DNA from 2 places in the Novipirellula sp. genome. Region 2 is predicted to be linked to the other one. Evidence: riboswitches for the same ligand, from Rfam matches in the RefSeq annotation. Region 2 holds a riboswitch; the other holds the start of a gene.
What was found. A riboswitch is a leader RNA that binds a small molecule or an ion and turns the genes downstream of it on or off. The one in region 2 is predicted to bind cyclic di-GMP.
Positions count from the first base shown of each region.

Region 1: linked by a shared signal. The riboswitch ahead of ABX962_RS04855 (Flp family type IVb pilin) and the one ahead of ABX962_RS26080 (pilus assembly protein TadG-related protein) in region 2 are both predicted to bind cyclic di-GMP.

Region 1 covers NZ_JBFHFD010000034.1:19,060-26,238, forward strand. The annotation lists gene ABX962_RS04840 (thioredoxin domain-containing protein) at 1-1,108, shown strand, start outside; gene ABX962_RS04845 (hypothetical protein) at 1,166-2,047, shown strand; gene ABX962_RS04850 (Hpt domain-containing protein) at 2,124-2,492, opposite strand; cyclic di-GMP riboswitch class I at 2,864-2,978, shown strand; gene ABX962_RS04855 (Flp family type IVb pilin) at 3,160-3,348, shown strand; gene ABX962_RS04860 (prepilin peptidase) at 3,792-4,349, shown strand; gene cpaB (Flp pilus assembly protein CpaB) at 4,677-5,774, shown strand; gene ABX962_RS04870 (type II and III secretion system protein family protein) at 6,104-7,179, shown strand, end outside.
Region 2 covers NZ_JBFHFD010000473.1:116-6,192, reverse strand. The annotation lists gene ABX962_RS26090 (hypothetical protein) at 313-744, shown strand; gene ABX962_RS26085 (TadE/TadG family type IV pilus assembly protein) at 908-1,324, opposite strand; gene ABX962_RS26080 (pilus assembly protein TadG-related protein) at 1,358-2,518, opposite strand; cyclic di-GMP riboswitch class I at 2,545-2,620, opposite strand; gene ABX962_RS26075 (hypothetical protein) at 2,852-3,220, opposite strand; gene ABX962_RS26070 (cytidine deaminase) at 3,687-4,103, shown strand; partial or broken gene ABX962_RS26065 (efflux RND transporter periplasmic adaptor subunit) at 4,111-6,077, opposite strand, start outside.

The sequences.
Region 1 (7,179 bases), on a different contig from region 2:
CAGCGAGGATGCTGATAGCGAAGGAGTCGAAGGAAAGTATTACGTTTGGACGGTGGACGAAGTGATCGCGGCGCTGGGAAGCGAACGCGGCGGGCGGTTCTGTCAGATTTACGACATCACCGAATTGGGGAATTTTGAAGGCAAGAACATCCCCCGTTTGCAAAAATCGATTGCGGATTGGGCGAGCGAATTGGCGATGCCAGGTTTAGCTGCGGAGTTGGCGGTCGATCGCGAACGATTGCGTGAACAGCGTTGCAAGCGAGTGCGTCCCGGACGCGATGACAAGATTCTGGCCGGCTGGAACGCCCTAGCGATTCGGGCTTTTGCGATCGCAGGAGGCGTGCTAGATCGCCCCGATTACATTGAAATCGCCGAACATTCGGCAACCTTCATGCTCGACAAAATGACGTCCGAAACGGGGCGTTTGTATCATGCGTATCGACAAGGCCAAGCCCATCTCGCTGCGTATGTGGACGATTATGCATACACGGCCGAAGCCTTCTTGGCATTATTCGAAGCGACGGGCCAAGCCCGCTGGGTCGGCCGGGCCAGCCAGTTAGCGGAGACGATGATCACTCACTTTGAAGATCCCGACGTCGGTGGTTTTTTCTACACGTCCGATGATGCCGAGGCGTTGATCACTCGCACCAAAGATTGGCATGACGGCAGTTTGGTTAGCGGGAATGCGTCGGCGACGATGGCTCTATTGAAGCTGTCGCGATTGACCGGCGTGGATGCTTATCGCGACGCAGCGGTGCGGACACTGCAATTGGCGGGGCCTCTCTTGCAGACCCAGGCGGCTGCTTGTGGAGCATTATTGTCGTCGCTTGATCGTTTGTTACACGATCACGAACAATGGGTGCTTGCAGTCCCGGATCGGGAAACGATGGTCGCTTGGCGGACACGGTTTCTTAGCCGCTACCGTCCACATGCCACGTTGTCATGGGTGATTGGCCAGGCTCCGGAGTCCGGCCCCGTCGCCTCGCTGAACCATGCTCGCGAAGTGATCGATGGAAAGCCAACACTCTATCGATGTCAGAATTTCAGCTGCGATCAACCACTGATCGGTGACGAAATCGGAGTGCTGCTTCAGCAGACGACTTCGTAACGGGATACAATGGGGGCGCAGAAACAGCAATGCGATACCCGTTTCCCGCAGGTCATTATGAGTGCCGAAGTCATCACCGTCGTTTGTAAGTGCGGGCAAAGTTTCCGCGTTAAGTCGGCCGCGATCGGACGCCAAGTAAAATGTCCGAAGTGCAAATCGGCTTGCGATGTGATGGCACCGCCGAAAACCGCCACGCCGAAAGTCGCCACGCCGAAAACCGATTCAACAGAACACGATCCCGCTGGGATTCCGGCAGTCAAAGGGGATAAGCAACTACCGCCACGTTGGCAGGGGGATGTGCCTGATTTCAGTGGCTTGGCGGCGAAAAAAACGCCCACTCCTTCGATCGTGACCGACAAGGCTGACTCGATCGCCGGGCTTCCCACAACGCCATCGTCGTCCACCGACACGCCGCCGAACATTGTCGTACCAGGCGAGAATCCGGCGGCCAGTTCGCTTCCGAAATTCGAAACACGCAAAGAGGCAGCCCAGACGAGCGGGACGACTGCAGTACCGGAGTTTGCCGCCGACGAATTGTCCGCAGAACCCGACGAGGACGCTGCTGCAGGATCCGGATCAGCGACACCGCCAGTGAATCCGTACACGGCATCGCAACCGATGATCCGCAGCGGGGGGACGCCATCGAATTTGCCTCAGGAACGCAAGTATCCGATGTTAGAGCTGATCCGGAAGCTGTATTTCGGATTAGCCTGTCTGATTCTTGGTTTGGCGATCCTTTACACGCTGGTGGTTCCCGTGATCGGAATGACCCAAGAGGGGATGATGGGATTGGTGACCGGGCTGCTTACCGCCGTCCCGATTTTGATTGCCTCGGCGGTCTGGTCGGCAACCTTGCTGGCGGCTTCGGAGGTGATTAAGTTGTTTTTGGATATTCAATCCAATACCTTAGCCACGGCCCACGCGGTTCAGTCGCGTTAGGCGAGTCACGTTCGCTGAGTCACGTTCGCCGAGCCGTCACGGTTTGTTGCGGGGGGCCGCTGCAACATCGAGTCGGCTACATTGAGTCGGCGGTTTCCGCTTTCAGCTGTGCCACGCATTGGCACCATTTTTTGGCCAATTGATCAAGATGATCGATCTGTTGCGGCGTGATCTGGTCGGGAGAATCGGCGTTTCGCTCGACCTCGGCGGCGGCGGCGACGTCATCATCGCTGGCGACGTAGCGAAAACAGGACTTCAGCGTATGGGCTGCGGTTCGCAAGGTTCGCGAGTCGGCTGATTGTGTCGCCGTGCGAATTCGGCCGATCAGCATCGGCACCTCTTCAAGAAACGCATCGCTGATCGCAATCAATGTTTCTTTGTGATCGCCGGCGTGTCCGCTTAGTTGGGCCCGCCAATCGTGTGACGGTGATTGTGATTCGTCCATAGGTGGGAATCTCCGCAAAGAGTGGATTCGATGTTCGCTTTGGCTCGGCCGCGACGACGCTCGCCAACGATTGCCACGGTACATCTTACCATTGATGCCGCCGCCGCACCGCACCGTGTCGGTTGCAGCGGAGGCGGTTGGGGGGCTTCCCGCGAGAACGCAAATCGGGGGGTGGTTGGCTGCATATTCGTTACGATCGGTTTGTTTGGCAGTTTTATGCAATCGTTAGGGCTTCGGTGATCGGACTTTTTTGACTCGGTCGAATCGTATCGTACTTTCAAAGTGTAAAGAGTGAGCGAATCAAAGTTGGTTCGCTGCCAGGATGAAGGTTTGCATGTGTGTGCAAGTCATCAGATCTGGTCGGCCTTGCTCCGTGACAAAGGCAAACCGTTCGAGAGGGCGGGGCGCAAAACCACGGGTCCGTGAGTCGTGCGGCGGATCGATTATCGAGCCAATGTACTGCTTCAGGATTGCCAGGTTGCCACGGAAAATCGATTGCTCGAGAGCTTGCTCTCTCGACATTCGGTGCACCAAGGCACGTCAGACGAAAGTCGGAGACGAGGCTGCCCTTACGTTGAACGCATTCACGTCGAATGTGTTCGTATTTAAGCATCGTCGTGAGTCATCTGTTAACGATGATTCACATCTCACTCGCGAGGAGAGAGACATGAAGAATTTCGCTACCAGCATCGTAAACTTCCTGAAAGAAGAAGACGGACCAACTGCGGTTGAGTACGCCGTTATGTTGGCTTTGATCATCGTCGTTTGTTTGGTTTCGGTCGGTTCGATCGGAACCGCTGCGAACACCAAGTTCGACGCCGTCGGCAAGGCCATCTCCGGTGGCGGTGGATCCTAGTCGATCGCCGAACTCGTTCGGCTAAATCTATTCGTCGCATTGTCCGGCACAGATCGCATGTTTGCGGTCTGTGCTGGCTGCGTCGATTCCTGCTTGTGGAAACTCAGCGAGTTGCGAAACACGTTCGTAACCGTTTCAAAGGGCCACGTCTCCTAAAGTCTACGCCCAATCCAACTTTTTTCGTTCGCTACCCCGACCCATTCGGGAGGCTTAATAACCGATGAACTACCCACTGATTCCCGCCGATGCGGCTGCGTATGCCTGGCAGCTTTCTTGTTGTCTGGTCACGCTTCTGTTCGCGATGTTTAGTTGGTTGATTGGCCCTCGCTAACGAAACAACTGCTTTGCAATCGAACCGAGGGTGAGGCCAGAAGCAGGCCATCACCCCGCGTTCCATGCGGCCGAAAAAGCTTACTCATAAAACACTTTACGGGGATAGACTCATGGATACTTTGTTTCACTCAGTCGTTGACCACTGGATCGTCTGGTTTGTCACGATCGTGCTCGTCGTTGCTGCGGTTATCGACGGCGCCATTTTGAAGGTGCCTAACTGGTTGACCTTTCCCTTCATCATTAGCGGCTGGGGCTACTGGACGATCACGGCCGGCTTCGCGGGGCTGGGCTACAGCTTGCTAGGAACCTTCGTCGGCATGATGTTGCTGCTCGTGCTCCGCAATGTTGGCGGTATGGGCGCCGGTGACGTTAAACTGCTCGCCGGAGTCGGCGCGTGGCTCGGGACCGTGATCACGCTGTGGGCTTTCGCCTACACCGCGATTGTGGGGGGCGTGATGGCTGCCTTCATGATCATGGCAAGTGGCAACTGGTTCAAACATTATGCGATGGCTCGTCAGATTCTCGAAGAATGGAAGACGGTGCGTAACCCTTCGAAACTTGCCGAGATCGCTCGCGAGCGAAAACCGACCATGAAACTGTTGCCCTACGGCATTCCAATGGCCATCGGTTCGATCGCGTACTTTGCAATCGCCGGTTTGTTGGTTTAAGAAAAAATGCTAGCCAATGGGGAGGGAGCGCAAATTGCGCTCCCTTCTTTTTTTGTGTCCAAACCCGTTTTTCCCCCGATTCGTCCCCTCATCCTCTTTCAAAAAATTCCCAAACCGACGTTACAAACTGCCAAGTGTGAACTCAGGTAGTTTGCGTTGACTTTTCTAAATCTAGTGGTCGTAATAGCCCCCTGGTATCGGTTGCAGCGATCGCTCTTGCAAAACCGAAAACCCATGTGAGTCGGAACATACGGACTAAGCCGGATTCGACCCTTGTATAACCGTTCTGCCAAACAGCAGCTCCTATTCAGGCACGTCTGATTAGCCATGCGAAACAAATCACTCATTCTGCTTCTAGCTTGCGTTTGCGGTACCATTGCAGCGGTTGGCATTAGCCAATGGATGCAGGCTCGCGGCACGACGAGTGAAGCCGCACCGACCGTCGACATTTTCGTCGCAGCCAAAGCGATCGATATTGGCGAGCAGATCACGGGCGACAAAATTCGGCTCGAGCCATGGCCCGCCGATCGTATCCCCGAAGGATCCGTGGGCGACCTCGGCATGCTCGATGGCAAATTCGCACGCCAGAAATTTTATGCGGGCGAACCTGTCATGCCGGTCAAGTTGATGGACACCAACACGGCGACTGCACCTAAGGGGTACAGCGTGGTGGCAATGCGAGCGGACGCCGAGAACAGCATCTCGAATTTGGTTCAACCCGGTGACCGCGTGAACGTGATGGCGTTCTTTACCAAAAGCGAATTGATTCCTCGCACCATGACCAAGACGGTTTTGACCGGTGTTCGTGTGTTTGCGATTGATGGTAATACCGATCGTCTCGAAGGGGACGCAAAGCCGACCACGGCACGCACGATTCAGTTGTCCATTCGCAGCGACGACGTCGATGCATGGACCTATGCCAACGAATTAGGAAAGATTCGTTTAAGTCTTGGCAACCCAGGCGATTACGAGGAGCCCGCAACCGATGAGGGGCCAAGTCCCGCTGCCAGTTCATTCTTGAAATGGCTTGCCGACTACCAAACCGCGCAGGACCGTCGCCGCGAAGAGATGCGTCAACCTGTGGCGACGCCCGTGGTGGCCCCCGCAGCCGCAGCCGCCACTGCAGCGGCGGCAGCACCGAAAAAACGAAAAGAGGGATTCAAGATGCTCAAAATGGTCGAAGGCCGCATGATTGAGTACTGGATCGCACCGACTGAAGTTCCCGTCGTGATGAGCGACACCGGTCCTACCGACACCAGCGGGCAAGAGACCACGGAAGCAGAGGCGGGCATGCAGGAAGATTCGTCTCACAGCGAAGGGAACGCTCCTGCCGGTGGCCCCGGCGACTACAGCCACCTTAACGGAGCCGACAGTCCGTTCTTTCAACCTCAGGGCGAACGTGGCAGTTCGGCTTCGGATTACTAGTACTATGATAGCGAGACGTCGTGGCATCGAAGGTATTCTTTCACCTGAAACCAAACGACCTCTCGATAAGCGTGTTTTAAAAAACTCTTTACCAGAGAACTTGTTACTTATTACTGCCTGAATTGATTGTCCAAAGCACAGATGCTTTTTCAAATCATAGTTGGCTTCGCCAATCACCAGGCCTTCGCAAGGATGCTTTCGCGATGGAAATGAACTGTTGGACAACCAAGTCCACCGCATCTCTGATGCTGATGATGGGTCTTGTCTTAGCTGGCCCCGGGTCTGTTGCAAAAGCAGACGGACCGGTTCAGTTGACATCGAACCAATCGATGGCGTCCCATAGTATTTCTCAGACGGTTGAACGTTTCGAGATGCTGGTCAAAAGCAGTCGCATTTTGACATTGGAAGATCGCATTCCTAAATTCCAAGTGCATAACGAGGAAGTAATCGGAGCGACTCCGGTTTCACAGAATCAGATTCAGATTTTCGCGAAGGTCCCCGGAACGACTCAGTTGAATCTTTGGGATACCAACGACAAACTCTATACTGTCGACGTGACTGTGCTTGCCGACGCTCGCGAGGTCGAGGGGATTTTAAGTTCCCAGTTGCCATTTGCATCGCTCAAAGTCATGCCGATCAATGACAGTGCCATCATTTCAGGAACGGTCACCAGCGTCGATGACGTTGACCGTGCCGTCGCGATTGTCGAACAGTTCTATTCGACCGTGGTCAACAACATCAAAGTCGTTGGCGTGCAGCAAGTCCTGCTGCATACCAAGATCATGGAGATTTCACGTACCAAGTTCCGTGATCTCGGAATTGACTTGGCGATCCTTGATTCGGGAAACCTGTTCGTTAACGCCCCCGGTGGACTGATCAACGCCTCGGCGAGTACGATCTCGGGCGGGGTGATCCACGCGGGTGACCAAGCCAATGCGAGCGTGTTGACCGGCGACTTTAGTGCACTGATCAAAGCCCTTCGCCAAGATGACTTGGTCAAACTGTTGGCGGAACCCACGGTGGTGGCCACCCACGGACGCCCTGCTCGTTTTATCGTTGGTGGTAAGGTGCCCTACATTGTTCCCTCGGGCAACGGTGCGGTATCGGTCCGTTACGAAGAGTACGGAACCTCGGTCGACTTCTTGCCGTTTGTGGTCGGACCGGGGCGAATTCGCTTGGAAGTTCGTCCCGAGGTCAGCGAAGTGGACCCCTCGCGTTCGATCATCAACGAATCCACCCAGGTGTTTGCGTTCACGCATCGCTATGTCGAAACAGCGGTCGAGCTGCAAGCCGGACAAACGTTTGCCTTGGCCGGCTTGTTGCAAACACGTACCGAGGCGACTCGTCGCTCCACTCCGTTCTTCGGTGAACTGCCTTACATCGGAACATTCTTTCGCCGCATCAA
Region 2 (6,077 bases):
GACATTTACCGGGTACGAGAACGCAGCACACTCACCACGCAGCGGGCAGGGTGAGTCGTCGACTGCGGCCCCACTGCCCGAATCGGGTGCTCGTTCGCGGCATTCCAACTACCGAATTGCGACACTGTGAGTTCGCGTTCCCGAATCATCCCTAAGCTTAGGCCGCATCCAATGGGTCACTTGACTAGGAGGGGGTTACCATCACGCCGCGACCATCACTTCAGTGAACAAAGACGTTTTCAGGACGGAGATTAACGGATCTCGCGACACTGCGAGACCAATACCGTTATCGCGTGAAACCAGAAAGCAACCGTGAACGATCCACCGCAGGATTTGGCGGTGAGCGACATTGATGGGACCGCAACGACTTTGGGTGGAAAGTCGCTTGGCATCGATCTGTACTCGACGGCCACTTCGGATACGTCGCAAATTGAAGTCGAATCAATCGCCTGGGCTGGCGCCAGCGTGCATCGCAGCAAACTGGTTGACGTCGATGGCGACGGAAGACTCGATCTCGTGTTGAAATTTCGGTTACAAGACACTGATTTACCGACGCAATACACCGAGGCTTTACGGGCAGATCAAGAAAACAGCGTTCAGCAGCTTGAAATCGAACTAACCGGAAACACCCTCGATGGCACCGACTTTTCCTCTCTGGTAGGCAGTCACCGCGGAAACGACGGGCAAGAAATTGCGGGATTTACGTCGTTCGTTCTAGCAATTGAACGAGTGTTAATGAGCTAGCGGCACTCGAGAGAAGCTAGCTCTGGTGGTGCCGTCCGAGAGCTGGGAAAGTGACCCCAAACGGGCTCAATGTCCGTTCATCTGTCTTCGTCGTGCCGCTCGACGTCACCCAGCTCCGATCGCCGTTGCGTCTTGCCGATTTTCGGACCGAGCGCAGCCGACGCTATTCGAGTTTTTCCGATTTCATGGTCGTGGCTGCTCGCAGATAGTCATTGTAAATAAACGGAGGCATCCAGCTGACATCAGAAAACTTCACCGCGATGCTGACCGTGATTTCCTCGCGACTTCTCGCCTTCGAAGGATCAGGAGAGACGACAACATCATCCGCTCCGCTCTTCACGGAGCATCCCTTTAGATAGTCTTTGACAACCTTCTCGACGTTTGATTGCGTTGCACCATCGACCGCGGCGGCGCGAGCGCCTTCACGGCTTGCGTTGACCAAAATCTGTTGGACCATGATGGCACGTCCGAATTCGATAATGCCAAAAACCAACAGCAAGAATACCGGAACAACAAGCGCAAACTCGACAGCAGCAACTCCTGTCCGGCGGCGCCGCGTTGGTTGGGGGATTGGATTCACGATCAATTCCTGACTTAGTTTGGGCATTCAGTATTAGTTGACGATTCGCGGCGATGAAAAAACGCCCGCGCTCGACTGCAAGCCGTTCCCCTGGATCACCCCTTCGAGCGTCAGCGACGCCGGCTGAACGTTAATCACTTTTTCACCTCCGGTCAGTTTTACCGCCATGATTCGTACCGCAACGAACTTTACGATCTCGAACATGGCGTTATTGCCGTTGCCCCAAACACTACGATAGACCGGGATCACTCGCACTTCGCCAATGATGGATTCGAGATCATCTTTCATTGCTGCGCTTAAGCCTGGGTTTCCCGAAAGATACAGGGTCCCCAATTGATTTAATTCAAGTGAGCCTCCATGAAACTGAAGGTCTGCACGACTAAGCCCGTTACGAATCTGTTTTGAGATATAGGAAGTCGAATTGTTGGTGACACCGATGTTTATCGTCCCCAAATTCCCTGAGCTTCCGGTGTCATTAGGGAATAGTCTCAACTCGGGAATTCCATCCGCCTCGGCGGTGACCTGCCCGGTCTTGGGATCGTAACCCCAGACGTCGTCCTCCGCTTCGTGCGATTGATTCCAATAGTCTTCTTCGATCGTGATGGGAAGCACAGGAGCATTTTTACCAGAGGAAGGTATTTTGAATCCCCTGACATCGCGAACGAGGGCAGCCGTAGCTTCGGCATCCACCTCTTGCTCGCTGCGATTTAGAATCCGACCAAAGAATAGAGGAACGGCCCCATTTTGTGAGTTGGTTCGACGAATCCTTACTTTGACGGCATTGTATTTTGTAGGATCGTCGAATCTTAAGTCTGTTTGCCCCGAACCAAATTCGTAATGACCAATACTCACGTCGACGCTCGGCGCCACCGACGCGACTTGTCCAAGCACGGGATTTGCCGAGGTAAATTCCGAAGCAACGCTACGAGCACGTGTCGTTATTTCATTGATGTCTTGTGAGCTGGCAAACTCGACGACGGCAGCGTGAGCGGTGGCATCCGCCGTCCGCTGTGTTTCCGTTCTTGCGAGAGCTAAATAACCAATGTCGATGGCGAATGCCACCATTCCAAACAAGATCACAATTAAGACGGCCGCCAAGACCGCAATGGCTCCTTTGCGGTGTTGGCGGTTGCTTATTCTTTGAGGTGGTTCTCGTAATTCCGTTGGCGAGTCAATCATTGATGCAGACATCATATTACCGTGGAATGCTCGTCTTCACTGTTGGCGGCCTGGCGACCTCACATGAGGCCCATAGCTTTGCGTACCAATCTCACGACTGGGTTGCCTTTGTCGATGCAATGACGTGTTAGGATAGTTTCGCTATTAAAGAGATAGCTTTACAATCCCCCCGGTGGTTGAGTTATCCTGCGTTGAAACAGCGTGATTCAGATGAAGCTGCGTGCAAAATCAGCAGACTCAGCAAAATCAGAACACGCACTTGCCGATAGACAAGCGTAGAAAGTAGGACCAGCTTCGCTAAACTGGCGACTTGCACAACCGCCATGACCCGCGACGCATTGATCGGCTTTAAGGGTGGTCCACTTCATCACAAATTTGGACCGTGGCCAATCGTGCTTCCAATACCACCAGCTTCTTTCGCAGCGACTCGACTTCCGCTTGGACTTGCACGCGCCGATCGTGGACGGTTTGGGATTCTTCAGCGCTGACGATTCCGTCGGCCTGCAGTCCGAGAAGCCGTCGGTATTCTCCCCGCCGCATCGACTCGATCTGCTTCGCCGTCTGCCACTGCGTTCGCATGCTTTCGGTTGGCGTTTGCCGCTTCGCCACCACGTCACTCACACGAGAACCGCGCACCGGGGGATCTTGGGCGACAAGAATCATCGCCGCGAATAATCCCCCCAGCAGAACGACCACAGGCAGAATGATCGATTTCATCACGGGTCTCCTTCGGCTTGCGAAATGCCGCGAGTTTGATTTACCGGTTGCTTCGACTACGAACGAAGGAGCGTTTTCTTAGGCAAAACCCTTTAAAGTGACGTGAAATCGCAACGCGATGGGGATTCGAATTGGCAATAGCCACTGGCTGGATCGACATCGTGTTCACCGCCGACCGAAAGCGTTCCCCTACGACGTACGCGTTTTTGGGCGAGGCGGTCAGCCGGCATGCTGGGAAGGGCAGCGAACCTGTTCCTAGGCCGGTTGCCCAAGTTGCGATACGAATGGGGTGCTTTGCTTGCTTTACACCCTACAACCGTCTAAAACAGTAGCAGAGTCCAAGGGTTCCAACTTGACCTCGAAGTCAAGCAAAAAGCGACACGATTCTCATCTTCTCCTTGGTCACTCGACCGACATTGCTGCTTTTCACGATTAGACACTCTTCACGATTAAACCGAGCACAACGATGGTGGATCTAAAAACCAAAGAGATTGACCGACTGATTTTGTCCGCCACCACCGCGCGTGATCAGGCGTATGCTCCCCACAGTCACTTTTACGTGGGCGCGGCATTGTTAATGAACGATGGCACCGTTGTGATCGGATGCAATGTCGAGAACGCGAGCTATTCGATGTGTTTGTGTGCCGAACGCGTCGCCGCATCTGCGGCAATCGCAGCGGGATATCGCGAGTGGCGCGCGATTGCGATCGCCAGCGTCGGCGGCGTGGCTCCGTGTGGTGCTTGTCGCCAATTTTTGGCCGAGTTCGGATTAAATCTGCCCGTCATCACGACCGATGTGATCGACGGAAGTTATAAGGTCCGAAACCTCAAACATCTGTTCCCCGAAGCGTTTGATGGATCGAGTTTGCCGCATCACGCTTAATGCGTGGCTATTGCGAACGGCCGAGTCGGCGGAAATCGGTTGCGATGGCGTCGTAGACGCGTGCCAGTACGGGACGATTGTCTCGAATCGTCATACTGCCCAACTGACCGGATCGAACCTCCGCACTTGTGATCGGATCCAACTTGGTGATGCTTTCCAAATAAGGTTGCGTCAATCGCATCTCGCCCGATCCATCCATCGCCGGTTCGACTGCCAAGGGTCCGCCGACACTGCCCGCCAGCGCCGGATGCATCAGCGTGCGGTAGGCGCGTGGACGCAGCGATGCAGGTTTCGCTTCAATGGTCAAACCACCCCGCAAACGTACTCGCGACAACGATTCGCTGCGGCTTGCTAATTGGTACGCATCGACGTCTTGTTCGGGAACGACGGCGAGGAGTTCTTTTTCTTGAGGATCTGAAACACGTAGCAACTCCTGCCCTGCGGATACAAAACGTCCGGGCAACGATTCGACATGGTTACCAACGATGTAACCTGAGCGGCTTGCAATTACGGTCAACTGAGCAATCTGTTCGTCCATCTCGGCAATCTGGCGTCGCAATGCATTGGCGTTTTCCAAGTACGCAGCGGCCTTGGACAATTCCCCTTGCCGCCGAAATTGGATCACTTGCAGTTCAGCGATTTCAAGGTCGTCGGCCTTCTTTTCGCGGCGGATCCTCAGTTCAGGATCCTTCAACCGCATCAACAACACGCCCTGTTCGACGTGTTGGCCGCGGTGCACAAACAACGATTCGACAAAAGCGTCACTTGGCGATCGGGCGATCTGTTCGTCTTGGAATCGAACCACCACAGGAACTCGTCGATCAAACGGCGAAGAGACCGTACCAAGTTGCTGAAACAGCGCGACCAGCAAACTGGCGTAAAACAACATTCGCCGACGATAAAAATTTAGTCCAAACCGTTCGCCCGGCTCGAGCATCCAAATCTTCCACACCCAACGAGTTGCCGGGATCAAAAACCACATCAACACGCCTGCGACGGCCAGCAAGATTCCCAGACCGCGTGCCCACATCGCGACGCCCAACACAAGTCCGCCCATCCAAAAAACTTGGAAAACGACACTACAGGCCGCGTGGATCGATGCAAACCAGACTCGCCATCCCGACAACAATTGACGAGTTTGAGGGATGCCAAAAAACAGCCACTGTAGCGCTGCGCCCAATTGCCGCCGCCCATGCATCCGAAGATTGGGAATTTCGGTCAAATCCGACAACACGTAGTAACCGTCAAGTCGCAGCAGCGGATTGGCGTTGACCAACAGCGTCGCGGGACCGGAGATCAAAAAGAATTGGGCGGTGATATGTTTTGCGTAGCCTTCGGGTAGAAACCACCAAGCCCACGCCGCAACCGCGGCGACCGCCAGTTCGAAGTAGACTCCGCCCAATGCGATTTGAACTCGATTGAATCGGCGACGCAGCTTCCATGCGTCCGTGACATCCACATACGCCAGCGGTGCGAGCAGAAAGAACATGATGCCGACCTGCCCCACGCGCACGCCGTGATGTTTGGCCGCGACCGCATGCCCCGCTTCGTGGATTAGCTTTGCGACAATCCAAATCAAAAACAACACGGGCCATAGCCCCGGATCAAACATCCGCCGCAATTCGGCCGCAAATGCATCGGAGTGTCCATAGACCACACAGAGACCGCTGAAAACAAGCAACATCCAAACCGAAATCCCAATCGGTTCAAACGCAAATCCGAGGAACCGGGTCAACCAAGTCGCGATACGATCCCCGCGAAAGAGGGGAAAACGTTGGCTAATCAACAACGGCAAAAATCGCAGCAGCGTTGCCAACGGTCCTGGAGGTGCGGGTTCGGGCGAGGGGCTGTTTGCGGCCGCGAGAGGATCACTGGCGGCCGATGGGTTCGTCGCCCGTTCGGTATTTTCACTGGCCGTATAACCACTGGCGGTCGCTGCGGTCGCAAGCGGTGCTTCGGTCGCAGCCGATCCTT